One region of the Pseudomonas sp. HN2 genome, then DNA from elsewhere that is predicted to be linked to it. Evidence: predicted binding sites of a transcription regulator. Region 1 holds the regulator's gene; each other region holds the start of a gene.
The links. Region 1 encodes sigma-54, which starts transcription at its own class of promoters, with help from an activator protein. Its sites were predicted from a motif close to ANTGGCATNNANNTTGCTNT; they were not measured.

Region 1 (4,350 bases):
TGAGGCTCGTTAAAACCCTCCCTATTTTGCTCAGTCTGGGCGCAGCACTGGGAAGCGCGAGCGCCTGGTCCCTGCCGAACGATCAGCAGCAACCTATCCGCATTCAGGCCGACGACGCCCAACTGGACGACAAGAATGGCATCGCCACCTATAAAGGTGACGTGATCATTACCCAGGGCTCGATGATCGTTAAAGGCAACACGGTGACCATGACTCGCGCGCCCAACGGCGATATCGACGTGGTGACCTCGGTGGGCAACCTGGCTTACTTCGAGCAGTTGCAGACCCAGGGCGACGCCAACCCGGTCAAGGGCTACGGCGTGACGATTCAATACCACGCCCAGCAGAACCGCGTGGTGCTGATCGACAAGGCCAAGGTTATCGACAAGGATAACAACGTCACCCAGGGCGAAAAAATCGTCTACGACACCGTGAAGAAACTGGCCAGCGCCGGTCGCGCCACGGGCAGCAAGGTCACCGAATCGCGTCCGCGCATCGACATGGTGATCCAGCCGAAGAAGAAAACCGAAGAGAAATCCCAGTAATGGCAACTCTGAAAGCTCAGCACTTGGCCAAGGCCTATAAAAGCCGCCAGGTCGTGCGTGACGTCAGTCTGTCGATCGACAGCGGGCAGATCGTCGGCCTGCTCGGCCCGAACGGCGCCGGCAAGACGACCTGCTTCTACATGATCGTCGGCCTGGTGCAGGCCGATCAGGGCCGGGTGCTGATCGATGATCTGGACGTCAGCCACCAGCCGATGCACGGCCGCGCCAAGGCCGGTATCGGCTATCTGCCGCAAGAAGCGTCGATCTTCCGCAAACTGTCGGTCGCCGACAACATCATGGCGATCCTCGAGACCCGTCCTGAACTCGACAAGGCCGGTCGTCGCAAGGAGCTGGAAAGCCTGTTGCAGGAATTCCACATCAGCCACATCCGCGACAACCTCGGCATGAGCCTGTCCGGTGGCGAGCGTCGCCGGGTGGAAATCGCTCGCGCTCTGGCCACTGCGCCGAAATTCATCCTGCTCGACGAACCGTTCGCCGGTGTCGACCCGATCTCGGTCGGCGACATCAAGCAGATCATCCACCACCTCAAGGCCAAGGGCATCGGGGTGCTGATCACCGACCACAACGTCCGTGAGACGCTGGATATCTGCGAAACCGCTTACATCGTCAACGACGGTCAACTGATCGCTGAAGGCGATGCCGAGACCATCCTGGCCAACGATCTGGTCAAGGAAGTGTATCTGGGTCACGAGTTCCGCCTGTAAGCGCGCCAGCGCTGTATCGATTCAAGGCGCATTTATCCGCTTTAATTGTTACAGCGCTCTAGGCAAACACTTCAGTTTCAGGCATATAATTTGCTTAAGTTTGGCGCTTCGGCGCCCTGTAGTGGATGGCGCAAAGCGCCGGCGAATAAGGTGTTAAGCCCCTGCCATGAAACCATCGCTAGTCTTGAGAATGGGCCAGCAGCTGACGATGACACCGCAGCTGCAACAGGCCATCCGCCTGCTCCAATTGTCGACCCTGGACCTGCAACAGGAAATCCAGGAGGCTCTGGAATCCAATCCGATGCTCGAACGCCAGGAAGAAGGCGACGACTTCGATAACGCCGACCCCTTGGCCGACAACGCCGAACAGAAGCCCGCCGAAATCCAGGAACCCTCGTATCAGGAAGCCGCGCCGACGGTGGACAACCTTGAAGATGGCGAATGGAACGAGCGCATCCCCAACGAACTGCCGGTAGACACCGCCTGGGAAGATGTTTATCAGACCAGCGCCAGCAGCCTGCCCAGCAGCGATGACGACGAGTGGGATTTCACCACCCGCACTTCCGCCGGCGAGAGCCTGCAGAGCCATCTGCTCTGGCAACTGAACCTGGCGCCGATGTCCGACACCGATCGCCTGATCGCCGTGACCCTGATCGATTGCATCAACAATCAGGGTTACCTGGACGAAACGCTCGAAGAAATTCTCGAAGCGTTCGACCCGGAACTGGACATCGAGCTCGACGAAATCGAAGCCGTCCTGCATCGCATCCAGCAATTCGAGCCCGCCGGGATCGGCGCACGCAACCTCAGCGAATGCCTGCTGCTGCAATTGCGCCAGCTGCCCGCGAAGACGCCGTGGCTCACCGAGGCCAAACGTCTGGTCGCCGATTACATCGACCTGCTCGGCAGCCGCGATTACAGCCAGTTGATGCGGCGCATGAAGCTCAAGGAAGACGAACTGCGCCAGGTCATCGAACTGGTGCAGAGCCTCAATCCGCGTCCGGGCTCGCAGATCGAATCGACCGAAGCCGAATACGTCATTCCCGATGTGATCGTGCGCAAGGACAACGAGCGCTGGCTGGTGGAACTGAACCAGGAATCGGTGCCACGCCTGCGCGTCAACGCCCAGTACGCCGGTTTTGTGAAGCGTGCCGACACCAGCGCCGACAACACTTTCATGCGCAATCAGTTGCAGGAAGCCCGCTGGTTCATCAAGAGCCTGCAGAGCCGCAACGAAACCCTGATGAAAGTGGCCACGCAGATCGTCGAACATCAGCGCGGTTTCCTCGAATATGGCGACGAAGCGATGAAGCCGCTGGTGCTGCATGACATCGCCGAAGCGGTCGGCATGCACGAGTCGACGATCTCACGGGTGACCACCCAAAAATTCATGCATACCCCGCGCGGTATTTATGAACTGAAATACTTTTTCTCCAGCCACGTCAGCACCTCCGAAGGCGGCGAATGCTCGTCCACGGCGATTCGCGCGATCATCAAGAAACTGGTCGCGGCGGAAAATCAGAAAAAGCCGTTGAGTGACAGCAAGATCGCTGGTTTACTGGAGGCACAAGGCATTCAGGTGGCTCGCCGCACCGTCGCCAAGTACCGCGAATCCCTCGGAATCGCGCCTTCGAGCGAACGCAAGCGGTTGATGTAAGCCACGTTACAGCGTTCCAGTGGCAGGCTTTTCGGCCTGCCGCTTTATGCACTGGCAACGAAGGAGAAGCTGTATGCAAGTCAACATCAGTGGACACCAACTGGAAGTGACCCAACCTCTGCGTTCCTACATCGAGGAAAAACTCCAACGACTGGAGCGACATTTCGACAAGATCACCAACGTGCAGGTCACGATGTGCGTCGAAAAGCTGAAGCAGAAGATCGAAGCCACCTTGCATATCCCCGGCAGCGAAGTGGTCGCCAACGCAGAAGATACCGACATGTATGCTGCGATCGACTCACTCACCGACAAGCTGGATCGCCAACTCAAAAAGCATAAGGAAAAGACCCAGAGCCTCCTCCAGGGCGCAACCGGTCGTTAACCCCCCTATCCCATGATCCGACTTGAAACCATCCTGACCCCCGGCCGTTCCCAGGTGAACGCGCCGGGCGGCAGCAAGAAAAAAGCCCTCGAACAGATTGCCAACCTGATCCACCGCGAAGTGCCGGATCTGGCGATGCAGGATGTCTTCGAGGCGCTGATCGCCCGTGAGAAACTCGGCTCCACCGGTTTCGGCAACGGCATCGCCATTCCCCACTGCCGCCTCAAGGGCTGCACGGCGCCGGTCAGCGCGCTGCTGCACCTCGAAGCCCCGATCGATTTCGACGCCATCGACGGCGCCCCGGTGGACCTGCTGTTCGTGCTGCTGGTCCCGGAAGCCGCGACCGATGCGCACCTGGAATTGCTGCGCCAGATCGCCAGCATGCTCGACCGCAAGGAAGTGCGCGAAAAACTGCGCAGCGCTCCGAGCAACGAGGCCTTGTACCAGGTTGTACTGGACGAGCAGAACGGGCACTAATCATGCGTTTGATCATCGTCAGTGGCCGTTCGGGCTCGGGTAAAAGTACCGCCCTGAATGTCCTTGAAGACAACGGTTACTACTGCATCGACAACCTCCCGGCCGGCTTGCTGCCGGAACTGGCCGAGCGCGCGTTGATCCACACCGAGCTGGCGCAGCCGCTGGTCGCGGTATCGATCGATGCGCGCAACCTGCCGAGCCATCTGTCTCGTTTCCCCGAATTGCTCGAAGACGTGCGGGCCAAGCATATCAAGTGCGATGTGCTCTATCTGGACGCCGACGAAGAAACCCTGCTCAAGCGTTTTTCCGAGACCCGTCGTCGTCACCCGTTGAGCAACGCCAATCGCTCCCTGGCCGAAGCCATCCACGATGAAAGCGCCCTGCTCGGCCCGATCGCCGATCTGGCCGACCTGAAAATCAACACCACCCACCTCAATCTGTATCAACTGCGCGACACCCTGAAGTTACGCCTGTTGAATCAGCCCGAGCCGGGTACGGCGTTCCTGGTCGAATCGTTTGGTTTCAAGCGCGGCATGCCAGTCGATGCCGATCTGGTCTTCGACG
Region 2 (4,350 bases), 1.2 Mb from region 1:
TTGGCGGCTGTTTGCCCTTGCACCTCGTTAAGGTCGGGATAGGGCTTGGCGGCATGCATCAATCCGTCGGAAACGTAAGGTTCGACCGGCGTATGCCCATTGAAGTGGGCCACCGCTTCCAGCAAGTGATCGACCGCAAACACCTTCAGCCCCGAGGCCAAACACGCCTCTTCCGCATTCGCCCGCGGCACCACCAGCGCCCGCCCGGCCTTGCGCGCCGCCAATGCCGCTGGCAGCACGCCACGCACCGGCCGCACCGCACCGGACAATGCCAACTCACCCAGACATTCGACATCGTCCAGCGTCAGACACGGCACTTGCACACTGGCCGACAGGATCCCCAAGGCAATCGCCAGATCGAAGCGCCCGCCATCCTTGGGCAGATCCGCCGGCGCCAGATTCAAAGTGATCCGCCGCGCCGGAAACTGCAACCCGGAGTTGATGATCGCGCTGCGTACCCGATCCTTGCTCTCCTTCACCGCCGCCTCGGGCAGTCCGACCATGGTCAGGGAGGGCAGACCGTTTGCCAGATGAACTTCGACAGTGACGGCGGGAGCATCCACGCCAATCTGGGCGCGACTGTGGACGATGGAGAGGGACATGGTCGTTCCTTGAGCTGAATCGGGGTCCGCTTCCTGCGGGTTTTTTAAGGGTAGTTGGGAGAACGAATGCAGGTGGCACGGACGCGAGGCTAAACCTTCACTGGATGTTGCCAAGGTGCCCTTGCCGAGTTCAGTGGAGGCGCCACATTAGTTTTTTGCTTTGGGGTTTTTTACCTGGCTTCCTCCCCCGGCCAGCCAACCATCCGGTTCAAGTTCTTTACCGTAGTTGGCCGCTACCTCAATAAACCGACGCTGTTTGGCTGAAATACCTCCGGCTAACCGAAGTGCTTCATTGTGATATCCAACAATCTCCAGCAGCTTTTCCCTTCTCTTTTTGTCTTTCATTGAGACCTCGATTTTTGGGGTGACAGATGCTTCGCTGGTCACCGTAGTACAAGGAGGAAAGGTCACGTAATCAGGCGCAGACGCTGATTTTTGTAGGGCCGTGCCCTTTTAGTTGTAGGACGCCGGCGAAGGGGGTGTGAAGGTCTTGTATCCGGGGGGCGGATGCTCCAGTTTGGCCACTCAACGCAGCCTCTGGAGGCGAACAATGGACCGCAGTGGTATGCGCCCGACTCATCGGGCGAGGTTCTGAATAAGGAATTCATGGAGCCGTTGGGCATGACCGTCATGGAGCTGGCCATGCCCACGAAATGGCCCGAAAGTGAGATCGAAAAGCTTGTGAAATGCCAACTCAGGATCTGCGCCGATCTGGCAATCAGCCTTGCCATTCATCTCAACACTACGCCTGAGTTCTCGATGAATCTTCACTCGACTTACGATTTGCGCAGGGCCCAGCTCAGGCATGCGGGCTTATAGCGATTGCAGCATCCGCGAAGCCCTTTTCCACCAAGGCCCCGTCATTGGGCGCTTGGTCTGTTCCCGCTCCACCATCATCTGCGGCGCATCGTGTGACCGTATCCACGGCTGGGCGTTTTCGATCTAGTTGAAACCTGGGCTTTTCGACGCAATCGGACGGCGGTGGTGCAGGTTGTAGGACGTTGCCGGGATGGTTGAAGGGCTGGAGATCAAAAGATCGCAGCCTTCGGCAGCTCCTACAGGGGGCGCGGATTATTCAGCGGGCGGTGTCAGCTTGGCTTCCATCTCGGCAACCTTGGCTTCGAGGCTTTCGAGGCGGGCACGGGTACGCGCCAACACAACCATCTGGCTATCAAACTCTTCACGGCTGACCAGGTCGAGTTTGCTGAAGGCACTCTGCAGCAGCATTTTGAACTGGCTTTCGATTTCGGCTTTCGGCAGTGGCGTGTCGCCGCTGAACAGGCGGGAGGCGGTGCCGCTCAGGGCGTCGAGGAAGTCTTTGGGCGCGAGCATGGGGAATGTCCTGGAAACAATGGCCGGCAGTGTATCACGCAGTGTCTATAGTCAATCCCGTTGCTCGGATGCACGCTTTTCGCGCAGGGGGACGGACGGTGGCGCACCGTTGTTGTGCGTATCGGTAAACGCTTTTCTGCGCGAGTGCGCGCAACCGAGGCCAAACGGTTGAAATGCCGCGCTTTTGCCGAGCTGGCAAGGTTTCTGCTTAGTCACCCTCGACCCATGCACTGATGCAGTCGCTGTGACGAATGCAGTGCGGCAGACGAAGCGGGGAGTTTCGTCTGATGCGGTTAGCTGGCGTCAACGATGCGTTACAAAGCCAGGCACTGCGCTTAGACTTGAGACGGGTTTGTTTTCCTGGGGCAAGTCCACCAATTCGGGAGAGAGTTTCATGAAGCTAGTCACTGCCATCATCAAGCCGTTCAAGTTGGACGACGTGCGCGAGTCGCTGTCCGAAATCGGCGTGCAGGGCATTACCGTCACTGAAGTCAAAGGCTTCGGCCGGCAGAAGGGTCACACCGAGCTGTATCGCGGCGCGGAATATGTGGTCGATTTTCTGCCCAAGGTGAAAATCGACGTGGCCATCGACGACAAGGATCTGGATCGGGTTATCGAGGCGATAACCAAGGCGGCCAACACCGGCAAGATCGGTGACGGCAAGATCTTCGTGGTCAATCTGGAACAGGCGATCCGCATCCGTACCGGCGAAACCGATACCGACGCGATCTAAGCGCCGCCACAAACCCAACGCCCCAGGAGAAAACAATATGACTCTGCGTAAATTCGCAGGGCTAGGCGCCCTGTTGTCCATCGTAATGCCCGGCATCGCCATGGCGGCAGACGAAGTGGCAGCGCCAGTCCTCAATTCCGGCGACACCGCCTGGATGCTCACCTCCACAGCCCTCGTGCTGTTCATGACCATTCCCGGCCTGGCGCTGTTCTACGGCGGCATGGTTCGCTCGAAAAACATTCTTTCCGTGCTGATGCAGTGCTTCGCCATTACCGGTCTGATCAGCATCCTGTGGGTCATTTATGGCTACAGCATTGCCTTCGACACCACCGGCATGGAGCAGGGCGTCGTCAACTTCAATTCGTTCTTCGGCGGCATGGGCAAGGCGTTCCTCGCCGGTGTCACGCCTTCGAGCATCACCGGCCCGGCGGCGCTGTTCCCTGAGGCGGTGTTCATCACCTTCCAGATGACCTTCGCGATCATCACCCCGGCGCTGATCGTCGGTGCGTTCGCCGAGCGCATGAAGTTCTCCGCGATGCTGATCTTCATGGGCATCTGGTTCACTCTGGTTTATGCACCGATCGCGCACATGGTCTGGTCCGGTAACGGCGGCCTGATGTGGGACTGGGGCGTACTCGACTTCGCTGGCGGCACCGTGGTGCACATCAACGCCGGTATCGCCGGTCTGGTAGCGTGCCTGGTACTGGGCAAGCGCAAAGGTTTCCCGACCACCCCGATGGCTCCGCATAACCTCGGTTACACGCTGATGGGCGCGGCGATGCTGTGGGTCGGCTGGTTCGGCTTCAACGCCGGTTCCGCTGCAGCCGCCAACGGCACTGCCGGCATGGCGATGCTGGTTACCCAGATTGCCACCGCTGCTGCGGCACTGGGCTGGATGTTTGCCGAGTGGGTCACCCACGGCAAGCCAAGCGCCCTGGGCATCGCCTCGGGTGTGGTCGCCGGTCTGGTTGCGATTACACCGGCGGCTGGCACCGTGGGCCCGATGGGTGCACTGGTGATCGGTCTGGCCGCAGGCGTGGTGTGCTTCTTCTGCGCCACCACCCTGAAACGCAAACTCGGCTATGACGATTCCCTGGATGCCTTCGGCGTGCATGGTATCGGCGGTATCCTCGGCGCGATCCTCACCGGCGTTTTCGCAGCACCGGCACTGGGCGGCTTCGGCACCGTGACTGACATTGGCGCGCAGGTCTGGATTCAGATCAAGGGCGTCGGCTTCACCGTGATCTACACCGCGATCGTCACCTTCATCATCCTCAAGGTGCTGGATGCCGTCATGGGTCTGCGTGTTACCGAGGAAGAAGAGTCGGTCGGCCTCGATCTGGCACAACACAACGAACGTGGCTACAACCTGTAAGTACGCGCGATAAAAAATTGCCCGGTTCGCCGGGCATTTTTTTGTCCGGGATTTGTCATTCAAGGAGCAGCTGAAAGGATTTTTCTTACGGCTTTGGTCGTCTTTACGACGAGGCTTTTTCTGCGGGCAATCGCTTACATCGCTGCAGGAATATTAGGGCCTTTGTTTTTTTTCAGAGCACGCTAGAATGCGCCCCGAACGAGCGGAGAACTGTATGTGGCAACAGACTCTGATAACCCTGCGGGCAAGGCCCCGGGGCTTTCATCTGGTAACCGACGAGTTGCTCGCAGGCTTGCCTGAACTCAAGA
Region 3 (4,350 bases), 1.9 Mb from region 1:
GCAACTGCAACTGGGCGAGAAAGTCGACAGCCCCGATGCGGTGAGTCTGCCGCTGAAACTGGCGATCGCCCTGCTCAAGGACGTCGACGGCAAGATCTCCATCGAATTGCCGGTGACCGGCGACCTGAACAATCCGCAGTTCAGCGTGATGCCGATCGTCTGGCAGACCCTGCGCAACCTCATCGTCAAAGCCGCCGCCGCGCCGTTCAAGATGATCGGTGGGCTGGTCAGTGGTGGCGGCTCCGAAGACCTCGGCACCGTATCCTTCGCGCCGGGCTCCAGCGACTTGAGCAAAGACGCCGAAGCGGCGCTGGTGAAACTGTCGCAAGCGCTCAAGGAGCGTCCGGCGCTACGCCTGGAAATTGAAGGCACTGCCGCGAAAAGCAGCGACGGGCCGTTGCTCGCCGAGCAGCGTCTGGAACGCGAATACCAGTACAACTACTACAAGATGCTCCAGCGCCGTGGCGATAAAGTCCCGGCCCAGGCCTCGCTGCTGCAAGTGCCGGAAGGCGAGAAAGGCGCGCTGCTCGAAGGTATCTACCGCACCCGCCTGAAAACCCAGCCGCCAGCAGAATGGAAGGATCTGGGCAAGGAAGAACGCACGGCAAAAATGCGCCAGGGCGTGATCGCGTTCTGGAGTGGTAGCGACGTGCTGCTGCGACAGTTGGGCCAGGATCGCGCCAGCACCATCAAGGATTATCTGGTCGACAAGGGCAAGCTCGAGGATGACCGGGTGTACTTCATCGACGCCAACCTCGGCGAAGCCGAAAGCGATGGCCGCGTGGTAACGCAAATGCATCTGGATGCCGAATGATCATGCGTAACTGGCTGGCGATGATCGCTCTGATATGTGTTGCTGGCCACGCGTCGGCTTCGGACACTTTGCGCTGCGGCAGCCAGTTGATCAGCCTCGGCGACCGCACGAGCGAGGTGCTGCAAAAATGTGGCGAGCCGGCCGGCCGGGACGTGCTCGGCTACAAGCGCAGTGCCAATCGGCGCGAAGAGTTTCAGGTCGAGGAATGGACCTACGGCCCGAACAACGGCATGTACCAGTACCTGCGTTTCGAAGGCAATCGCCTGCGGCAGATCAACAGCAAACGCGGTAACTGATCAATACATCATCCCTGTAGGAGTGAGCCTGCTCGCGATCGCAGTTTGTCAGTCGAGACATCAGTCAACTGACAGACCGCTATCGCGAGCAGGCTCACTCCTACATTTGCTTTGTGTGACCCATGAATAGAACAGGCCCCGACACAAGTGCCGGGGCCTGTAATGGTCACATCCGTGTGACCGTTCGCATGAACTCTAAAGTTGCGGCAGACGTATTGCTCGGCCCGTCTGTCGCGTCTTCTCCCGGTTCAGGCGAGAAGTCTTGCCTTAGTCGGCTTTCAGGCCGTCAGCAGAAACTGCTTTAACGCCTTTGATTTTCTTGGTGATGTTCACCGCGGTGGTTTTCTGAGCTTCGGTAACAGCTACGTCAGAAGACAGGGAAACTACACCCTTGTTGGTTTCGACTTTGATGTCGGTGCCTGGAATACCTTTTTCGGTAACCAGATCGCTTTTCACTTTGGTGGTGATCCAAGTGTCGGAAGTAGCTTCTTTAGCCTTGGTAACTTCACCGGCAGCCAGAACCATTGGCGCTTGGGTAGCCTGAGCGGACTGGGCGAAAGCGCCACCAGCCATGGTCAGGGTCAGAGCGGTAGCAGCGGCAGTGATAGCGAACTTCTTCATACGAGTAACTCCTGTTTTTACTGGAAGTCTGCTGTAACGCTTGTCAGCAGGGTTACCGGAGATATTGCGAACGCTGTGCCAACTTTTTCGACCGTATAAAATCGTTTAAAAACAGAGAGTTATGAAAAACGCTGATTTTCATTTTCATGCAAAATGCATGACTCACCTCAATTTCGCATGCAAGTTGCGGTTTTTTGGAAAGTTCATAAGCTGCTGAAATTATTGGAGCTTTTGTGAAGTGCTCGCGAAAAGAAAATGCCCCGCGGTGCGGGGCATTCGGGCTTCAGGCGCGAACCGGATTACGCACCGCTGGCCGTGCAGCCACGAGGCGAGTAATCGGCGTTGACAGTTGTCGCGCAGGTCCATGCGCCTGAAGTATTGCCCGTGGCGGATCCTGATCGAGAAAGCGTGACGGTTTTACCCAGAACCGGACCCGGCGCGTTAAGCAAGGTACAAGTGATTGATCCTGCGCCTGTAGACGCGGTGCCTGTAACCGCCAACGTACAGTTGGAAGTGGCAGTAGTACCGTTGGCGACGTTCGTCAGATCCGGGGTGCCGCCCTGATTGATCGTGTCCTCGAACGGTACTTTGAGCGCAGTAATCTCCGCCAGCCCCGCCGTCACCTTCGACCGCGCCTGATATTTCGAATACTGCGGCAGGGCGATTGTCGCCAGAATGCCGATGATCGCCACAACGATCAGCAGCTCGATCAATGTAAAGCCTTGTTGTTTTTTCATAGACACGCTCCATGCATGAGTCGAAATCTCATGATCTGAACAAGGCTCAGCACAGCCCATGCCAACGCCCTTTTGGCCCTGTCTGCTGGGCGCGCGCATTCCCCGACGCCGTTTCCTACAACCGGCAACCGCACTATCTGACACTTTTTGTCACCTGCACCGGCCGTGTTTGGCGCTGTCACTTGACTAGGCTATAAGTCATGAACGGCAAGCGTGCGGAATCCCCATGAATGACATCGCTCTGAGCGGTCTGGCCAAGCAATTGGTCCAGGCCGAATTGCTCACGGAAACAAGCGCCCGGCAATCCTGGGCGCAGGCCCAGCGCAATCGTGTGTCGCTGGTCAATTACCTGGTGCACAACAAACTGGTCAACAGCCGGCAGATCGCCGAGATTGCCTCGGAACATTTCGGCATGGCCCTGCTCGATCTCAATTGCCTCGACAAAGAGACCCAGCCCAAGGGCCTGGTTAGCGAAAAACTGGTTCGCCAGCACTGCGCCCTGCCCCTGTGGCGACGTGGCAACAAATTGTTCGTGGGTCTATCCGACCCGAGCAATCAGCAGGCAATCAGCGACATCCAGTTCAGCACCGGCCTGAGCACCGAAGCGATTCTGGTCGAGGACGACAAGCTCAGCGACGCCATCGACAAGTTCTTCGACAGCCATGCTTCGGGCCTGGAAGAAATGGCCGATGTCGATCTCGACGGCCTCGACGTCGAGTCCATCGATGACAACAAGCAGGACGTTATCGGCGGCCTCGATGCGGACGATGCTCCAGTCGTGCGCTTCGTGCACAAGATGCTGCTCGATGCGATCAAGAGCGGCTCTTCCGACCTGCATTTCGAGCCCTACGAGAAAAACTACCGGGTACGCATGCGCACCGACGGCATGCTGCGCGAGGTGGCCAAGCCGCCGATCCAGTTGGCCGGGCGCATCGCCGCACGTTTGAAGGTCATGGCCAGCCTCGATATTTCGGAACGGCGCAAACCCCAGGACGGGCGGATCAAGATGCGCCTGTCGAAAAGCAAATCCATCGATTTCCGCGTCAACACCCTGCCGACCCTGTGGGGCGAAAAAGTGGTGATCCGGATTCTCGACCCGTCCAGTGCGCAAATGGGCATCGACGCCTTGGGTTACGAGGCCGAACAAAAAGCCTTGTACCTCGCTGCGCTGAAACAGCCGCAAGGGATGATTCTGGTCACCGGGCCCACCGGTTCCGGTAAAACCGTGTCGCTGTACACCGGGCTGAACATCCTCAACACCGTCGACATCAACATCTCCACCGCCGAAGACCCGGTGGAGATCAACATGGAAGGCATCAACCAGGTCAACGTCAATCCCCGCCAGGGGCTGGATTTCGCTCAGGCCCTGCGTTCGTTTCTGCGTCAGGACCCGGATGTGATCATGGTCGGCGAGATCCGCGACCTGGAAACCGCCGAGATCGCGATCAAGGCTGCGCAGACCGGTCACCTGGTGCTGTCGACCCTGCACACCAACAGCGCAGCGGAAACCCTCACGCGCCTGCACAACATGGGCATTCCCGGTTTCAACATCGCCACCTCGGTGAGCCTGATCATCGCCCAGCGTCTGGCGCGCAAATTGTGCGCGCACTGCAAGCGGCCGCTGGAGATCCCGCACGAAACCTTGCTCAAGGAAGGCTTCCCCGAGGAACGCATCGGTCATTTCACGATCTACGAGCCGGTCGGTTGCGATCACTGCAATGGCGGTTACAAAGGACGCGTGGGGATTTATGAAGTGGTAAAAAACACACCGGACCTGCAACGGCTGATCATGGCCGAAGGCAATTCGCTGGAGATCGACATCCAGATGCGCCGCGACGGTTTCGCCGACCTGCGCACCTCCGGGCTGCACAAGGCCATGCAA
Region 4 (4,350 bases), 2.6 Mb from region 1:
CCGACCGGAACCACGGTGCCGGCGGTGTCCTTGCCGTCCCAAGTGAAGCTGGCATCGCCGGCGGCGCGGCTGCCGAGGTCGATGGTGCGCACGGCTTTGCCGTCCTTGTCGGTGATGGTCACGGTGCCGCCGGCAATCGACGAAGGCACGGTGACCGAACCGGTCAGGCCTTTGCTCGGGTCATCGAGCTGGGCGGTGTTGGTCTGCACGATCACGTTGCGACCGACCAGCGACGACGCCTGCAGCGCCTGCGACGAGTTGTAGTTGCCGGCAAGGCCACTGACGGTGGAGTTCAGCGTGGTGATGCCTTCAAGACTGCTGAACTGCGCCAGTTGCGCCACGAAAGCGCTGTTGTCCTGCGGGTCGAGCGGGTTCTGGTTTTTCAGCTGGGTGACCAGCAATTGCAGGAACGCATCCTTGCCCAGCGCCTGGCCGCCGGTGGCACTGTTGGTCGCCGAGGCGATGCCGCCCGGCGTCGTGCTGCTGGCCGTCTTCGACGAGTTGGCCAGGATGTCCTTCATGCTCAGGGTGCTGGTGGTGTCCGTAACGCTCATGGCATTCGTCCCTTATTACTGACCGAGGGTCAGTACCTTCTGCATCATGGTTTTGGCGGTGTTCATCATTTCGGCGTTGGTCTGGAACGAACGACTCGCGGAAATCATGTCAGCCATTTCTTCCACCACGTTGACGTTCGGGTAATAGACATAGCCCTTGGCGTCAGCGGCCGGATGGTTCGGCTCGTAGCGCGCTTCGAGGTTGCTCTGGTCTTCGACCACGCCAAGCACCTGCACGCCCTGCCCGGCTGCGTCCTGGTTCTGGAACAGCGAATCGCTGCCGCCGGCCTGGCCGCCCTGGAACATGGTGGCGAACACCGGGTGACGGGCGCGGTAGGTCTGGTCGATGCTCGACGAAACGGTTTCGGCGTTGGCGATGTTCGACGCCACGGTGTTCAGACGCGTGGTCTGCGCGCTCATGCCGCTGCCGGCAATGTTGAAAACGCTGGACAGGGACATGGATTATTCTCCGCGCAGGGCTGACACCAGCCCTTTGAATTTGCTGTTGAGCAAGGTGAAGCTGGCCTGGAAGCCGACCGCGTTTTCCGCGTAGTTCGACTGTTCCAGTTGAGCGTCGACGGTGTTCTGGTCGATGGAAGGCTGCATCGGCGTGCGATACATCAGCGACTCGTCGCCGTTGCCCAACCCTTCAGCCTCGATGTGGCGGCTGTTGGTCATGTTCAGGGCAAAGTGGCCGCCGGTCTTGGTCTTCTCGGTCTGTGCTTCGAGCACTTTGGAGAAATCCAGATCCCGCGCCTTGTAGTTCGGGGTGTCGGCGTTGGCGATGTTGTTGGCCAGCACTTCAGCACGCTGGGCACGGAAGCCCAATGCCTTTTCGTGAATGCCCAGCGCTTTGTCGAAGCTGATGCTCATGTCGGGAACCTTCAGGTGACCGGTTTTTCGTAACTGAGCTTTAGCAAGCGCCGTGCCAAATGGAAGAACCCCCGTATTCCGGGGCTTTGCGCCGAACAGGCAAAGCGGCAATGCCAGAAAAGCGGCAACCGGTTTCCGCTGGATGCCGCTTTTCTGCCGCTTGCCGTCCCTCTCCCTGACGCCGCAGATCCATTGTAGGAGTGAGCCTGCTCGCGATTGCGGTGTATCAGTCACTTATGTGGCATCTGGTAGACCGCTATCGCGAGCAGGCTCACTCCTACAGAGGAGCCATGGAGTTTCGCAGAGAACATTCAGGCATAAAAAACGGGAGACCTTGAGGGCCTCCCGTTTTTGTATTGCCGCGAACCGGTTATTTCGCCTTGTAGATAATCCCCGGGCTGCACTGAACCATCTGGTAATGATCCGGCAAACCGTTCAGCGCCTCAGACGCGCCAAGGAACAGATACCCGCCCGGCTTCAACGTGCTGTGAATGCGCAACAGGATGTCTTTCTTCACTTCGGCAGAGAAGTAGATCAACACATTGCGGCAAAACACGATGTCGAACTTGCCCAGCGCTGCGTAGCTGTCGAGCAGGTTGAACGAGCGGAATTCCACCCGGCTCTTGATTGGCGCCTTGACCACCCAGCGCCCCGGCCCTTTCGGGTCGAAATAGCGTTGCAGGCGTTCCGGCGACAGTCCGCGACCGATCGCCAGGCTGTCGTACTCGCCGGTCTTGCAATTGTTGAGCATCAGTCCCGACAGGTCAGTGGCAACGATCTGCACGCCCATCTTCAACTGGCCCAGGTTGCTGCGCTCGAACTCGTCGATCGACATCGACAGCGAGTACGGTTCCTGACCCGACGAGCAGGCCGCCGACCAGATCCGCAGACGCTGGTTGGGGCTGGCCTTGATCGCTTCCGGCAGTACCTTGTTCTTCAAGACTTCAAACGGATAGGTGTCACGAAACCACAGGGTTTCGTTGGTCGTCATGGCATCGACCACCTGCTCGCGCAAACCGCTGCGCGGCTGGGTCTGGATGCGCTGAACCAGCTCACCCAAAGACTTGATGCCTTGCTGCTCCATCAGTTTGTTGAGACGGCTCGAGACCAGATACTGCTTGTTTTCACCGAGCAGAATGCCACAGGCTTTTTCCAGGAAGACCCGGAACTGTTCGAAATCCAAATTACCCGTAGACAATGATGCCGCCTCTTAAATCGTGTTGAACGCCAGGGGCAGAAGGCCCTTAGCTGATATCTGCTGCTTTGATCCGGTCGACTACCCGGGACGCGAGGTCATCAGGACGGAATTTGGCCAGAAAGTCATCAGCACCGACTTTCTTGACCATCGCCTGGTTGAATACCCCCGACAACGAAGTATGCAGGATGATATGGAGCTTTTGCATGCGCGCGTCGCCGCGGATTTCCGCCGTCAGGGTGTACCCGTCCATCTCCGGCATCTCGATGTCGGAAATCATCATCAGGAACTCTTCTTCCGGCTTCTTGCCCTCGTCGACCAGCTTGCGCAGGTAATCCAGCGCCTGCTTGCCGTCGTTCAGCGCCACCACTTCGACACCGATGGTCTGCAGACAACGCGTGACCTGCTTGCGCGCCACCGACGAGTCATCGACTGTCAGCACCCGCAGCGACAGCGCTTTGGTCTGCGTCTCGACATCGACCACGCCCACCGAAATCGCTTCCGGCGTCGGCGCTACTTCGGCCAGCACCTTCTCGACGTCGATGATTTCGACTAACTGGTTGTCGACCCGAGTCACAGCGGTCAGGTAGTGATCGCGACCGGTGCCCTTGGGAGGCGGATGGATCTCTTCCCAGTTCATGTTGACGATGCGCTCCACCGAGCGGACCAGGAAACCCTGGGTCTTGGTGTTGTACTCCGTGATGATCACGAACGGACTGTTCTTGTCTTTCAACGCACCGGAGCCCGTTGCCATTGCCAGATCCAGGATCGGAATGGTCGCTCCCCGTATATTCGCTACCCCGCACACGACAGGACTGGATTTGGGCATCAAGGTCAGTGACGGGCACTGCAACACTTCCCGTACCTTGAACACGTTGATCCCGTAGAGCTGCGGCCCGTCAAGACGGAACAACAGCAGCTCGAGGCGATTCTGCCCTACCAGTTGCGTGCGCTGGTTCACCGAATCCATTACACCAGCCATGCCCAGACTCCTACATCAACGCCAAGTGTTGTTGCGACGCACATTCATTGCTAAACGGCACGGCGCTTGCTTTTTAACTCGTATGAACGCTCAAACGACATTTTCCCGACGCCTGACATCTTCCCTTCGCAAAGGGCTTTGCGCGGTGTCCGCCGTTTGCTGCTTGCTTGCCGGCAGTCCTGCCAATGCTGATGCGGTTACCTTGCCTGATATGCTTATCGGCGTGACTCAGGGCTTTCTTGAATTCACCGTAGAAGACTATTTGGCTTCCAGTCAAACCGAAGGCCGCTACGAAATCGAAGTCAACCAGCTCGACCCGCGTATGCGCATGCCCATGTGCGACAAGGAATTGACAGCCACTCTGGAGAGCCCGGCCCGCCCGCTGGGCCGCGTTACGGTGAAGGTCCGATGCGAAGGCAGCTCGCCCTGGACGGTGTTCGTACCCGCTCAAGTCCGCCTGTTTCGCGAGATCGTCACGACCACTCGTCCGCTGAAACGCGCCGGCATCATCGAGCCGCAGGACGTGACGTTGCGCGAGCGCGATGTCAGCACGATCAACCAGGGTTTCCTGACCTCGGTCGATGAAGCGATCGGGCAGAAACTGACCCGACCAACGGTCGCCGATCAGGTCATCACACTGGTGCATCTGGAACAGGCCGAAGTGGTGCGCAAGGGCGATCAGGTGGTGATCACTGCGCGTAGCGGCACCCTTGCCGTACGCATGCCGGGGGAAGCCCTCTCCAATG

Region 2: a site for sigma-54 is predicted at 2,126-2,145, ahead of glnK (P-II family nitrogen regulator). Genes of this name have one in related genera too.
Region 3: a site for sigma-54 is predicted at 2,515-2,534, ahead of LIS66_RS22755 (pilin). Genes of this name have one in related genera too.
Region 4: a site for sigma-54 is predicted at 1,468-1,487, ahead of flgB (flagellar basal body rod protein FlgB). Genes of this name have one in related genera too.

Annotation. Positions count from the first base shown of each region.
Region 1 is NZ_CP085885.1:1,000,048-1,004,397, reverse strand. Features, by position in the region: gene lptA (lipopolysaccharide transport periplasmic protein LptA) at 1-545, shown strand, start outside; gene lptC (LPS export ABC transporter periplasmic protein LptC) at 1-13, shown strand, start outside; gene lptB (LPS export ABC transporter ATP-binding protein) at 545-1,270, shown strand; gene LIS66_RS04255 (RNA polymerase factor sigma-54) at 1,437-2,927, shown strand; gene hpf (ribosome hibernation-promoting factor, HPF/YfiA family) at 3,001-3,309, shown strand; gene ptsN (PTS IIA-like nitrogen regulatory protein PtsN) at 3,322-3,786, shown strand; gene rapZ (RNase adapter RapZ) at 3,789-4,350, shown strand, end outside.
Region 2 is NZ_CP085885.1:5,852,343-5,856,692, reverse strand. Features, by position in the region: gene LIS66_RS26120 (YifB family Mg chelatase-like AAA ATPase) at 1-602, opposite strand, end outside; gene LIS66_RS26115 (hypothetical protein) at 750-947, opposite strand; gene LIS66_RS27775 (helix-turn-helix transcriptional regulator) at 1,224-1,421, shown strand; gene LIS66_RS26105 (accessory factor UbiK family protein) at 1,674-1,934, opposite strand; gene glnK (P-II family nitrogen regulator) at 2,329-2,667, shown strand; gene LIS66_RS26095 (ammonium transporter) at 2,705-4,042, shown strand; gene LIS66_RS26090 (secondary thiamine-phosphate synthase enzyme YjbQ) at 4,257-4,350, shown strand, end outside.
Region 3 is NZ_CP085885.1:5,141,324-5,145,673, forward strand. Features, by position in the region: gene LIS66_RS22740 (DUF748 domain-containing protein) at 1-814, shown strand, start outside; gene LIS66_RS22745 (DUF2845 domain-containing protein) at 811-1,110, shown strand; gene LIS66_RS22750 (BON domain-containing protein) at 1,378-1,731, opposite strand; gene LIS66_RS22755 (pilin) at 2,031-2,468, opposite strand; gene pilB (type IV-A pilus assembly ATPase PilB) at 2,695-4,350, shown strand, end outside.
Region 4 is NZ_CP085885.1:4,485,986-4,490,335, forward strand. Features, by position in the region: gene flgD (flagellar hook assembly protein FlgD) at 1-554, opposite strand, end outside; gene flgC (flagellar basal body rod protein FlgC) at 570-1,013, opposite strand; gene flgB (flagellar basal body rod protein FlgB) at 1,017-1,427, opposite strand; gene cheR (protein-glutamate O-methyltransferase CheR) at 1,798-2,625, opposite strand; gene LIS66_RS19820 (chemotaxis protein CheV) at 2,672-3,604, opposite strand; gene flgA (flagellar basal body P-ring formation chaperone FlgA) at 3,687-4,350, shown strand, end outside.